3 regions of the Scandinavium lactucae genome follow, and region 3 is predicted to be linked to each of the others. Evidence: predicted binding sites of a transcription regulator. Region 3 holds the regulator's gene; each other region holds the start of a gene.
The links. Region 3 encodes Fur, which represses iron uptake genes when iron is present. Its sites were predicted from a motif close to ATAATAATGAGAACNACTATCAA; they were not measured.

Region 1: gpmA (2,3-diphosphoglycerate-dependent phosphoglycerate mutase) is a predicted target of Fur. The motif match lies at 3,262-3,284, and genes of this name have one in related genera.
Region 2: SIK69_RS13435 (Nramp family divalent metal transporter) is a predicted target of Fur. The motif match lies at 736-758, and genes of this name have one in related genera.

The regions. Positions count from the first base shown of each region.
Region 1 is NZ_JAWXRD010000038.1:111,904-116,568, reverse strand. It holds gene zitB (CDF family zinc transporter ZitB) at 1-555, opposite strand, end outside; gene SIK69_RS17130 (YbgS-like family protein) at 673-1,050, opposite strand; gene aroG (3-deoxy-7-phosphoheptulonate synthase AroG) at 1,369-2,421, shown strand; gene gpmA (2,3-diphosphoglycerate-dependent phosphoglycerate mutase) at 2,485-3,237, opposite strand; gene galM (galactose-1-epimerase) at 3,441-4,481, opposite strand; gene galK (galactokinase) at 4,475-4,665, opposite strand, start outside.
Region 2 is NZ_JAWXRD010000030.1:293,253-297,917, reverse strand. It holds gene SIK69_RS13440 (NupC/NupG family nucleoside CNT transporter) at 1-445, opposite strand, end outside; gene SIK69_RS13435 (Nramp family divalent metal transporter) at 799-2,037, shown strand; gene SIK69_RS13430 (DUF2502 domain-containing protein) at 2,094-2,447, opposite strand; gene mgrA (L-glyceraldehyde 3-phosphate reductase) at 2,573-3,571, opposite strand; gene SIK69_RS13420 (alpha-keto acid decarboxylase family protein) at 3,746-4,665, shown strand, end outside.
Region 3 is NZ_JAWXRD010000035.1:49,139-53,803, forward strand. It holds gene ybfF (esterase) at 1-165, shown strand, start outside; gene ybfE (LexA regulated protein) at 297-590, shown strand; gene fldA (flavodoxin FldA) at 739-1,269, shown strand; gene fur (ferric iron uptake transcriptional regulator) at 1,596-2,048, shown strand; gene SIK69_RS15430 (ChiQ/YbfN family lipoprotein) at 2,144-2,482, opposite strand; gene chiP (chitoporin ChiP) at 2,530-3,942, opposite strand; gene glnS (glutamine--tRNA ligase) at 4,346-4,665, opposite strand, start outside.

The DNA of each region.
Region 1 (4,665 bases), on a different contig from region 3:
AATGGGCGTCCAACCAGTGGTCAGGATCACGATAGCGGCGACGATAGCCCCCACCGAGCCGAGCAAGTCACCGAGCACATGCAGCGCGGCAGCTCTGACGTTCAGATTCTTTTCTTCGCTACCACGATGCAAAATCCAGAATGAGAGAATGTTTGCCAACATGCCCGCAACGGCAATCACCATCATGGTCGCGCCTGCGACCGGCTGCGGATGGCGAAAACGCATAATCGCTTCCCAAACAATCAGCACCGTAATCAGCACCAGTGCAATCGCGTTAACAAACGCCGCGAGGGTGGTCAGTCGCAGCCAGCCAAACGTATGGCGGGAATTAGGCGGACGGCGGGCAAAGTGAACCGCCATTAGCGCGAACAGCAGCGCCGCGGCATCGGTAAGCATGTGCCCGGCATCTGCCAACAGGGCCAATGAACCCGAAATCAGACCGCCGATCACTTCCACCACCATAAATCCGGCGGTGATCAGGAAGGCCAGCAACAGGCGACGGGCGTTGCCGTCATTCGCCCCTTGTGGCGTGGAGTGGGAATGTGAATGGGCCATACACAAATCCTGTGATGTTTAAGAGTTAGTGTATGACATCATTACAGATTTTTTGCGAATTCGCCCAAAAATTAAGGAGAGCGAGGCTCTCCTTTGGCGGGTAGGGCAGAACGATAATTACTGGGTAGTACCGTCGGTTTTGGTATTTGCATCGTTGTTAATACCGTCACCGGTTTCAACTTTCTTGTTGATATCCGGGCACTTACCGTCTTTACACATTGAGTTTTTATGGATTTCATCCTTACTCATGTGCTGTGCATCGCTGCTTGAACCATTCGGATGCATCATCGTGCCGCTCGATTGGGTGTTCACATTGCTGTTGTCTACGCCGTTAGGTGCCACATTCTGTTTGGCATCAGGGGCAACTTGTCCGGCGGAGGCAGCGGCATTGGCCTGCCCATTATTATCCGACGCGCTGTCTGCAGCTAAAGCAGCCCCACTCATCAGCGAAAGGGTTGCGGTCAGGAAAAGCGTTGCCAGTGTTTTGTTTTTCATGGGGATGCTCCTGTTATGGTCGTTAGGTCGGATAACTTCTTCCAACAGTGCATTTCTGACTGTATGTACTGCACAGTGGCTAAAGATTCCGCGATCCTGATTTATGTCAGTCTGGAATCTTGTTAATTAATCAAATCTCAGGATTTACACTTAAAAAGTGTAGCGGATATCTCACTTCTCGCTACATTCTGGCGTTTTTTTGCGGTATTCCAGGAATTATCCGGTCCAAGTGTAAAAGCCCGTTTACACTTTCAGCCTGGCGAGATAGATTGAAGGCATTGCACTCATTTATATAAGTATGGCAACGCTGGAAAGAAAATGAACTATCAGAACGACGATTTACGCATTAAAGAGATCAACGAGTTATTACCTCCCGTCGCGCTCCTTGAAAAATTTCCCGCCACGGAGAATGCCGCTAACACGGTGTCTCACGCACGTAAAGCGATTCATAAGATCCTCAGAGGCAACGACGATCGCCTGCTGGTGGTGATCGGCCCATGCTCGATTCACGATCCGGTTGCCGCGAAAGAATACGCTGGCCGTCTGCTGACCCTGCGTGATGAGCTGAAAGGCGAGCTGGAAATCGTAATGCGCGTCTACTTTGAAAAACCACGCACCACCGTGGGCTGGAAAGGGCTGATTAACGATCCGCATATGGATAACAGCTTCCAGATCAACGACGGGCTGCGCATTGCTCGTAAGCTGCTGCTGGAAATCAACGATAGCGGTCTGCCTGCCGCGGGTGAATTCCTCGATATGATAACCCCGCAGTACATGGCGGACCTGATGAGCTGGGGCGCAATAGGTGCGCGTACCACCGAATCTCAGGTTCACCGCGAGCTGGCATCCGGTCTGTCTTGCCCGGTCGGCTTCAAAAACGGCACCGATGGCACCATCAAAGTGGCGATAGACGCGATTAACGCGGCGGGCGCACCGCACTGTTTCCTGTCAGTGACCAAATGGGGCCACTCGGCGATTGTGAACACCAGCGGAAACGGCGATTGCCATATTATTCTGCGCGGCGGCAAAGAGCCAAACTACAGCGCGCATCACGTGGCAATGGTGAAAGAAGGGCTGCAAAAAGCGGGCCTGCCAGCTCAGGTGATGATCGACTTCAGCCACGCGAACTCCAGCAAGCAATTCAAAAAGCAAATGGACGTCGCGACGGATGTGGCCGGGCAGATTGCCTCTGGCGAGAAAGCGATTGTCGGGGTGATGATTGAAAGCCATCTGGTTGAAGGCAATCAGAATCTGGAAAGCGGTGAGCCGCTGACTTATGGCAAGAGCATCACCGATGCCTGCATCGGCTGGGACGATACTGACGCAGTATTGCGCCAGCTGGCGACAGCGGTTAAAGCGCGTCGCGGCTAAGCGGCACAGCAGACAATAAAAAAGCGTGGATTGCTCCACGCTTTTTTTATGTCTGGCGAAAAATTACTTCGCTTTACCCTGGTTCGCTACGGCCGCGGCTTTCGCTGCGATTTCGTCCGCGTTGCCCAGATAATAGTGTTTAATCGGTTTGAAGTTTTCGTCGAATTCATACACCAGTGGCACGCCGGTTGGGATGTTCAGTTCGAGAATTTCGTCTTCGCCCATGTTGTCCAGGTATTTCACCAGAGCACGCAGGGAGTTGCCGTGAGCGGCGATAATCACGCGCTCGCCGCTTTTCAGGCGTGGCAGAATGGTTTCGTTCCAGTAGGGCACCACGCGATCGATAGTCAGCGCCAGGCTTTCGGTGACTGGCAGCTCTTTATCGGTCAGTTTCGCGTAACGCGGGTCGTGACCCGGGTAGCGCTCGTCATCTTTGGTCAGCTCTGGAGGCGTGATCGCAAAACCACGACGCCACTGCTTAACCTGCTCGTCACCGTATTTTTCAGCGGTTTCGGCTTTGTTCAGACCCTGAAGCGCACCGTAGTGACGTTCGTTCAGCTTCCAGGATTTCTCAACCGGCAGCCAGGCCTGATCCAGTTCATCCAGCACATTCCACAGAGTGTGGATGGCACGTTTCAGCACAGAGGTGTAAGCAAAGTCAAAGCTGAAGCCTTCATCTTTCAGCAGTTTACCTGCAGCTTTAGCTTCGCCAACGCCTTTCTCAGACAGATCAACGTCATACCAACCGGTGAAGCGGTTTTCATTATTCCACTGACTTTCGCCGTGGCGAACAAGCACAAGCTTAGTTACAGCCATACCGTTACTCCTGAACTAGATTGAATGATAACAATTCTCATTATATTGCCGCCTTATAACCAACGGCAACGCTTATCCTTAACCATAGCGAAAATAGCGGCGTAGTGTAAGCGGCTTGTGAATCAGCAGTTGTATATTTGTCGGTAAGTGGCGGGACTTTCAGCAAGTTGGCGAAAAAAAGCCCTCCGAAAGGAGGGCAGGGATTACAACGAGGTAAACTGGTATTCGGTAACGCTGACGTACTCTTCACCCGGGAGTAACACGCAGTCGGGCTGCGGCCATTCCGGATGATTAGGGCTGTCCGGCAGGAATTCGCTTTCGAGCGCCAGCCCTTGCCAGTCGGCATAGGGCTCGGGTTCCCGGGACGGCGTACCTCCCAGATAATTACCGGAATAGAATTGTAGCGCAGGCGCGGTAGTGAAGACCTTGAGCTGCAATTTTTCATCAGCCGACCACACCACTGCCGCCGGATGGGAGATGTCGCCCTGGGTCGAGAGTAAAAAGGCGTGATCGTAACCCTTTACCTGGCGCTGATCGTCGTCGCTTAAAAAGGCGCTGGCGATGACCTTTGGTTGGCGGAAATCGAAACTGGTTTGTTCCACGTTTTTCAGCCCGCTGCGCGGAATGCCCATCTCATCGACCGGGAGATATGTTTCAGCCGCAATGTGCAGCTTGTGCTGGCGCACGTCACTTTGACCGCCGTCGAGGTTGAAATAGACGTGATTTGTCAGGTTCACCGGGCAGGCTTTATCGACGGTGGCACGGTATTCAATGGCGATGCGGTTATCATCGGTCAGACGATAATGCGCCGTGGCGCTGAGATTACCGGGAAAGCCCTGATCGCCATCGGCTGATTCGAGCGCAAACAGCACCGATTCGTCATTCTGATTCACTACCCGCCAGCGACGCTTATCAAATCCATCCGGGCCGCCATGCAGCTGATTTGGCCCCTGGTTCGGGGTCAATTCATAGGTCGTCCCCCCAAGGGTGAAGCGACTGTCGGCGATACGGTTCGCGTAACGCCCTACGGAGGCACCAAGATAAGCCGCCTGAGACGGGTAGTGTTCCGGGCTGGCGCAGCCAAGCAGCGCTTCACGGACGGTGCCATCCTGCATCGGAACGCGGGCCGAAAGCAGCGTCGCGCCCCAGTCCATCAGTGTGACTACCATCCCCGCGCCGTTGCGCAGGGTCAGCAGGCGGAAAGGCAGGCCGTCAGGAGCCAGAGTCGGAATTTCTTTTAGCACTGGCCCGCTCCTTGTGATGCTTTACACACGTAGAAGGTTTCTTTGATACCGGTTTTGGCATGATACTGTGCCGCAACGGCCTCTTGCACCGCAGGCACCCGTTCTTCTGGTACCAGCGCCACGATACAACCGCCGAAGCCGCCACCGGTCATGCGCACCCCGCCTGTATCGCCGATGGTCGCTT
Region 2 (4,665 bases), on a different contig from region 3:
CGGACTGACCGAGGATCAGGGAGCTAACCGCGTTGAAAGACTCCAGTTTACCCATACCGTTGACTTTAGACAGCACGGTACCAATTGCGCGAATCACAATCGGCAGAATACGGATGTGCTGCAAAATACCAATCAGTGCGGAAATGAATACAATCGGGCACAGCACTTTCAGGAAGAAGAATGCCAGGCCTTCATCGTTCATTTTACCGAAGACGAAATTTGTCCCTTCGTTAGCAAATCCGAGAAGTTTTTCGAACATCTCGGAGAATCCTTTCACAAATCCCAGGCCGACATCTGAGTTCAGGAAGAACCAGGCCAGCAGGACTTCAATAACAAGCAATTGAATCACATAGCGAATGCGGATCTCTTTACGATTGTGACTGACCAGCAACGCCAGAATCGCAACCACGGCAAGCGCGAGGACAAAGTGTAGAACGCGGTCCATATTTGCTCCAAATATGAGGCAGGTTAAATTTCCGTGCACATTCTATGCAACAACATAAAAGAAAACGAGATCCATGCCTCACTATAGTTAGAACCTGTGAGCAATCTCAAAAAAGGTGATCAACCATACAAATCTGTTATGTTATGTAAAGGTGTTAAAAGTTGCGTTAATGTACTAGTCTGACTGGTAAAGCATCCTGACGGTACTCTTCCCGATAACATGGCTGTTGCTTGACCCGCAGCTATCGTTTCCATCTATCAGAGAAATCATTATCACCATACTAAATGAACTTGATAATCATTCTCATTTTGATAAAGTGAAACATAGCAAAGGCTATATTCCAGAGGCAGAAAATGACAAACAGTCGCGTTGAGAGTAGCAGCAGTCGCGCAGCGCGCAAGATGCGGTTTGCATTAATGGGGCCTGCGTTCATTGCTGCCATTGGTTATATCGATCCGGGCAACTTTGCTACCAATATTCAGGCGGGTGCCAGTTACGGCTATCAACTGCTGTGGGTCGTCGTTTGGGCCAACCTGATGGCGATGCTGATCCAGGTCTTGTCTGCCAAGCTGGGGATTGCCACCGGCAAAAACCTGGCCGAACAAATTCGTGACCACTATCCGCGCCCGCTGGTGTGGATCTATTGGGTACAGGCAGAAATTATCGCCATGGCGACCGATCTGGCCGAATTCATTGGCGCGGCGATTGGTTTCAAACTCATTCTCGGCGTTTCGTTGTTGCAGGGCGCGGTGCTAACCGGGGTCGCGACCTTCCTGATCCTGATGTTGCAAAGCCGTGGACAGAAGCCGCTGGAGAAAGTCATCGGCGGTCTGCTGCTGTTTGTCGCGGTGGCGTACATTGTGGAGCTGATTTTCTCGCAACCTGCGCTGGCGCCGTTGGCTAAAGGGATGATTATTCCCTCTCTGCCGACATCAGAAGCGGTGTTCCTTGCGGCGGGGGTGCTCGGCGCCACCATCATGCCGCACGTGATTTATCTGCACTCCTCATTGACCCAACATCTTCATGGCGGCTCGCGGCAGGAACGCTACAGTGCCACAAAATGGGATGTGGGGGTGGCGATGACCATTGCCGGGTTTGTTAATCTGGCGATGATGGCGACCGCAGCGGCGGCGTTTCACTTCAACGGCCATACCGGTATTGCCGATTTGGATCAGGCTTATCTGACACTCGAGCCATTGCTGAGCCACGCCGCCGCCACGATATTCGGTCTGAGCCTGGTGGCTGCCGGGCTGTCGTCAACCGTCGTTGGGACGCTGGCCGGGCAGGTGGTGATGCAGGGCTTTATCCGTTTCCACATTCCGCTGTGGTTTCGTCGGGCGGTAACCATGCTGCCCTCGTTTGTGGTTATCCTGCTCGGATTGGATCCCACGCGAATACTGGTGATGAGCCAGGTGTTACTCAGCTTTGGTATTGCGCTGGCGCTGGTGCCGTTGCTGCTGTTTACCAGCGATAAAAAATTGATGGGCGACCTGGTGAATACCCGACTCGTGAAACGCACGGGATGGGTTATCGTGGCACTGGTCGTGGCGTTGAACGGCTGGCTGCTGGTAGGTACATTGCTGGGGTTGTAAAGCGCTATGCTATGTTGTGTAGCAAGCAATGAGAAAGCAGCCCGAAGGCTGCTTTTTTAATGGTGTCCGTGGCCATGTCCGTGCCCGCCACGGCCCGGACCGCGACCCCAACCGCCACGGTGGTCATCGCGATCGTTCCAGCCTTCACGGTAACCGCGTTCATAGGCGTTATGCTTATCCCAACCGCGGTGCCTGCCGTTATCATGACGATGCCAGCGCGAATCGCGCCATTCATAGTTACGACGCCAGTAGTCGCGGTCACGCCAACCGCCGCCGTCCCAATAGTTGCCGTAATTGTCGCGATCGCCAATTTGTAATTTAACCGATGGCAGCAGGGTGATTTCGCCTGCATTCGCCACCATTGGGGCACTTGCCAGTAATACTGCAGCCAGAATCAGTGACCTGAACATGGCGTTTCTCCTCACTATCGGGGCCTAAGTGGGCCTGTTAACGCAATCTTACGAGGTGTTACAACCGCGTAGGATTGGAGCAACTCCTAAAACCCAGGTCACAGCACTTTTTGCTAAAAATGGCGTTATTTTGTTCCGTTCAGAATGGCGTCGATGGCGGCAATTTCCTGTTCCGTGAACTGACGATGACTCAACATACCTACCGCGTCGTCAAGCTGTGCGGTCTTGCTGGCACCAATCAACACCGACGTGATTTTGCCATTACGCAATACCCAGGCCAGCGCCATTTGTGACAATTTCTGACCGCGCGAGTTTGCAATCTCATGCAACTGGCGCACTTTATTGAGCTTCTCTTCGGTGATGCTGTCGGCGCTGAGGAACTTGCTCCCGCTGGCAGCGCGTGAATCAGCCGGGATCCCATTCAGATAACGGTCGGTGAGCTGTCCGCCAGCCAGCGGGGAGAAGGCAATCGCGCCGACGCCTTGCTCCTGAAGCAGGTCGGTCAGGCCCTGTTCAACCCAACGTTCGAACATCGAGTATTTCGGCTGATGGATAAGGCACGGCGTACCCAGACCCTGCAAAATCGCCAATGCTTCACGTGCGCGATCGGCCGGATAATTGGAAAGCCCGACATACAGGGCTTTACCCTGGCGCACTACGTGATCCAGCGCGCGCATGGTTTCTTCCAGCGGCGTATCAGGGTCAGGGCGGTGATGATAGAAAATATCGACATACTCCAGCCCCATGCGTTTCAGGCTCTGATCGAGGCTTGCCACCAGGTATTTTCGTGAACCCCAGTCGCCGTAGGGACCGTCCCACATGGTGTAACCCGCTTTAGTGGAAATAATCAGCTCATCGCGATACGGCAGAAAATCTTCGCGCAGAATGCGCCCAAAATGGCTCTCGGCTGAGCCCGGCGGTGGGCCGTAGTTATTGGCGAGATCAAAATGGGTGATCCCGAGATCGAACGCATGGCGCAGCAATTGACGGCTGGTTTCCACTAACGTTTCATCGCCGAAGTTGTGCCAAAGGCCCAGCGAAATGGCGGGGAGCTTGAGTCCGCTTCGGCCACAGCGATGATATTCCATCGTCTCGTAGCGCGTCGGATTTGCCTGATAAACCATCAAAACCTCCAGTAGGGACAGGGTGTGTATACGTTTACACTAATCAATGTTGCCTTTGACGTACACTCTTTAACGCTGTAAACCCTACTTTCCACAAAGAAAATCTTATCCTTCTGGACAGACTTCGCGCATCTCTAATACTCAGAATATCTATGCGGCGAAAGGACGATGGCTATGCAATCGAATTACACAATCGCGGATTATCTGGTGGATCGTCTTGCCGGGTGCGGGATCGACCATATGTTCGGCGTGCCGGGCGATTATAATTTGCAGTTCCTCGACAGTGTCATCGACCATCCGAGTCTGTGCTGGGTGGGCTGTGCTAATGAATTAAATGCGGCCTATGCGGCGGATGGCTACGCCCGGGTTCATGGGGCGGGTGCATTGTTGACAACCTACGGCGTCGGGGAGCTGAGTGCACTGAACGGGGTGGCCGGGAGCTATGCCGAATATGTTCCGGTATTGCATATCGTGGGTGCCCCGGGAACCGGTAGCCAGCAGCGCGGGGAACTGTTACACCACACGCTGGGCGACGGTGATTTTGGCCATTTTTTTGAGATGAGCATTCCACTGAGCGTTGCCCGTGCAAAACTGACCGCCAGCAATGCCTGCCAGGAGATCGACCGCGTCCTACGGGAAATGCTCACCGCGCGCCGCCCGGCTTATCTGATGCTGCCTGCGGATGTCGCCAAAGCCCCGGCTATCGCTCCGGTGAACGCGCTTACGGTGCAGCCTGCTGAGGTGGATGAGAATGCGCTGGCGGCGTTTGTCGCTGAGGCGCGGGAGATGCTGACTCCGTGCAAACGCGTGGCGATGCTGGCGGATTTTCTCGCCCAACGTTATGGTCTACAGCCGATGCTGCGTAACTGGGTGTCCTCCCAACCGCTGGCATTTGCGACGCTGTTGATGGGGAAAGGGCTTTTTGATGAGCATCTACCGGGCTATGCGGGCACTTACAGTGGGGCCGCCAGCCTGGATAGCACCCGCGTCGCTATCGAAGATGCCGATGCCATTTTGTGTATCGGTACCCGCTTTACCGACACCATTACCGCCGGGTTTACCCAATCCATTCCGCTAGAAAAAACCATTGAGCT
Region 3 (4,665 bases):
ATTGCTGGCGGCAACTCGCCTTATGTCACCAACGCGTACCGCGACGCCCTGTTATCGCAGTTCCCACAGGCGCGAGCGCACGTGATTGCCGGAGCCGGACACTGGGTTCATGCTGAAAAACCGGAAGCAGTACTCCGCGCTATCCGTCGCTATCTGGCGGAATGATTAAAATCCGAGCAAGCAAGCGCCATTGTGGCTCCCGGCGTTGGCGTGTGGGTTTCGCTCATGTATGATTGCGCGCTATCTGCGCCGGGCCTGTCGTCTGGCGGCTTGTTTCCCCGAAGTCACTCTGAATCATGGCAAAAGAACAAACGGACCGAACGACATTAGATTTGTTCGCAAACGAGCGTCGCCCGGGAAGGCCGAAAACCAATCCGCTCTCACGCGACGAACAGTTACGCATTAATAAGCGTAATCAGCTGAAACGCGACAAAAGCAACGGTCTCAAACGCGTTGAGCTTAAGCTCAATAACGATGCCGTCGACGCGCTCAATGAGCTGGCGGATGCCAGAAACATGAGCCGCAGCGAGCTTATCGAAGAGATACTGATGCAACAGCTGGCTGTGTTACACGGCCAGGAACGTGACTGAAAACACGAAATCTTTCACTTTCATTTAGCAGTGAGTGCAGTCCGGCGCAATTGCAGTTCCCGCGCACTTCTCCTCCTGCTATCATTGCCTTTATCTGTGGGCAACATTCCACCATCATTTCATTACGTTTCAAGAGGTTATTTTACTCATGGCAATCACAGGTATTTTTTTCGGCAGCGACACCGGTAACACCGAAAATATTGCGAAGATGATCCAGAAGCAGCTGGGCAAAGACGTTGCCGAGGTGCATGACATTGCCAAGAGCAGTAAAGAAGACCTCGAAGGTTTCGACATTCTGCTGCTGGGTATCCCAACCTGGTACTACGGTGAAGCACAGTGTGACTGGGACGACTTCTTCCCAACGCTGGAAGAGGTAGACTTCAACGGCAAACTGGTGGCCCTGTTCGGCTGTGGCGATCAGGAAGACTACGCAGAGTATTTCTGTGATGCGCTGGGCACCATCCGCGACATCATCGAACCACGCGGCGCGACCATCGTCGGTCACTGGCCAACCGAAGGCTACCATTTCGAAGCCTCTAAAGGTCTGGCCGATGACAACCATTTTGTTGGTCTGGCCATTGATGAAGATCGCCAGCCTGAACTGACCGCTGAACGCGTTCAGAAGTGGGTAAAACAAATCTCTGAAGAGCTGCACCTGGAAGAGATCAAGAACGCCTGATGATGTAACGGCGCAGCGCTCGCGTTGCGCCGTGTGATTGATGAACAGATCGATAGGTTGCGTAAAATTAATAGATATAAGCAATCAAATTAATCGCTACAAATTTTTAACTTTTGAGCACATATCTGTACAATGTCTTCTGTTTTGACGAGGTCGGATGTTTCGCTTTGCAGATGATGCCTCGTTTCTGAAAAGCATACTTTGCTCAGGGTTTGCAGTTTTCATTTAGGCACCGCAGTCCTATAATGAGACGCATTATCCTGAATTCATTCTTAGTAATACTTCCAATAAGGAAGTGTATCGCCTAGCAACAGGACTGATTCCGCATGACTGACAACAATACCGCATTAAAGAAGGCAGGCCTGAAAGTCACGCTTCCTCGATTGAAAATTCTGGAAGTGCTTCAGGAGCCTGACAATCACCATGTCAGTGCGGAAGACCTTTATAAACGCCTCATCGACATGGGCGAAGAAATTGGTCTGGCAACGGTGTATCGCGTTCTGAACCAGTTCGACGATGCCGGGATTGTCACCCGCCACAATTTCGAAGGCGGTAAATCTGTTTTCGAATTGACCCAACAGCATCACCACGATCACCTGATCTGCCTCGACTGTGGCAAGGTTATCGAATTCAGTGATGACTCTATCGAAGCGCGTCAGCGCGAAATTGCCACCAGACACGGCATTCGTCTGACCAACCACAGTCTGTATCTTTATGGCCATTGCGCAGAAGGTGACTGCCGTGAAGATGAGCACGCACATGATGGTGCCGAGAAATAATCGGACATCCAGAAAAGTAAAAGCCAACCTGACGGTTGGCTTTTTTATTGGCATTTTTGGCATAACGTTGGGGCAATAGCGCCAACCGTCGAGGGTTACGGCTTAGGCGTATTGTTACTGCGAATCTCTTTCCACACCTGATCACAACGGGCTTTGACTGCCTGATCGTTGCCGGTACGCGTCGCCAGAATACAATTCTGGTAATCCAGAACGCGTACACTTTCCTGAGTCGCAAACTGCTGATGAGTCTTGTCAGTTTTCAGTACGTTGAGCACGCTCTGGCAGGCTTCAATTTTATCCGGATTTCCTTCAGCGGTATTGATACAGGCGCTGTAGGCATCTTTCAGCTTGCTGTCTTCTTGTGGTGCAGGAGATGGCTGCGCACAGGCCACCAGCCCGGAAGCCATAACGGCGATAAGAATCAATTTTTTCATGATACGGCCTTATCAATGCGCGGCAGGTTTACCCTGCCGCACGCGTGTCAGAAGATAGTGAACGGGGCAATAACGATGAACTTCACGTCACGCTCATCCTGGAAGATGTTGCCATAACCGCCGCCCCAGCTTGGGATGTCGGAGTGGTTGTCGTATTGAGTGAAGTGCAGTTTGAACAGCGTGCCTTTCGCACGGCCTTCCTGCACGGTGTACATCGCATCAAAGCTGTAAGAAGACTCTTTGATTTTGTTCGAGGCGTTGTCTTCACGCTGACCTGCGCTGTTGATATACCAGTCCGCCGGTTTGGCATCCCAGGCATACACGTAAGATGCGCCGACGGCCCAGCCTGGCATATCCCAATTTTTCAGGTCATACATCGCACCGAAGAACACCGCTTTTTCGCCGTTGGCGTTGAAGTCTGAGCGGTTATCCCACCAGATATCCAGACGACCGTTGGAAGAAGCATAGGTCGGGGTCATACGCTGGAGGAAGTAACCCTGCTGGCCTTCTGCTTTTACCCACGTCCCTTCCAGGCGCAGGTCAACTACGTCAGCCACTTTATAGCCGAAGGTCAGTGCCTGTAACCACGCGGTGCCGTCGTAAATATCGTTAATGGTGTTGCTCTCAACGGTGTCACGCGCCCCATAGAATTGGTAGCTGGTTGAGAGTGGCGCGCCGGCAACATCAAATTTGTAGCTGGCTTTGGCGAAGTACTGATCCATAAAGCCTTCTGCCTGACCAAATGCGGCTTCGAGCACCAGGTCATTTTTGAAATCATACTTGGCACCAATGGAGTGCAGATACTCAACTTTGGTTTTCTTATCGTTCTGATAGAAATGGTCTGTTTCGAGGTGCCATGGAGCCTTATATTCGTTGGTCCACATATAGGAGAAGCTCAACGCACCAGCATCACCGTAATCAAAGTTTGCCCCGGCTTCTGCCCCTTGATAGGTACCTGGCATAAAGCTCCAGTGCGGCGCTAAAAGCGTTTGCCCGGTTGGCTGAATATAACCTGCACGCGCCCAGGTCGGACCCAGTTTGAATTTCGCGGCGGCTTTATAAAGGCTGATACCACTCTTATCGCCAGAGTAATCTTCGTCGTAGCCTTTATTAATGGATGAGAACGCAATTTCGTTTGGGTGTCCGCTTTCTGATGATTCCGCCATTTCGATAGCGGTGAAAGCAGCAATATCAAGGCCGATAAAATCGGCGGCATAGCCAGACTGGAAGTCGAGGTTGGCGTTCCAGGTGGAATGGGAAAGGTTAGTTTTGTATTTGTCGCCGTCGGTGACGTCTTTACGGTCACGTTCACGCTGCCAGTAATAAACACCGCCGGTTAAGGTTGAATCGTCTACGAATCCTGCTGCACTGGCTTGCGGAACTGCAATCCAGCCCGACATTGCGGTGACCCCGGCAATAGCCAGCGCCAGCGTACTACGTTTGCCACTGAACGTACGCATGTGTATATCCTCTTTGACTTTTAAAAACGCGCTCACAAAGGTGAACAGCGATAAAAAATAAGTACTGCAAAAAAGTAGCGAGGCAGAAATGTCCTAACGCTATGTCGGTAGACTATTTTTCGCGACGCGAATTATCAATCCTTTTTCCGCACGAAAGCACAAGATTATGACAGGGCGCACATATTTGATTGCGTTTTGTTACAAAGTTGCTTTTTGAAAGGAAATACCAGAAGGTGCATTAGGCTGGGGTTTTACAACGAATTAGAGAATAACGTCAGTTGAAAATGTAACAAGACAGAGGCGGTGTTTCATAGATCGAAATGATATTATTTCGCATCACGAAAATGACTTAAAAAAAGCGCCGCTCAGGGCGACGCTTTTTCATTAGGCGATAACGGAAAGATTACTCGCCCGCTTTGGCCCAGGTATCACGCAGACCGACGGTGCGGTTAAACACCAGCTTCTCAGCGGTGGTGTAACGGCTGTCTAGGCAGAAGTAACCCTCACGTTCGAACTGATGCGCTTTGCCCGCTTCAGCGGCTTTCAGCGAAGGCTCAGCATAGCCCTGCTTGATAACCAATGATTCCGGGTTGATGACCGCCAGGAAGTCCTCTGCGGCACCCGGGTTCGGTACGCTAAACAGACGATCGTACAGGCGAATCTCAACCGGCAGCGCATGCTGAGCGCTAACCCAGTGGATCACGCCTTTCACTTTACGGCCAT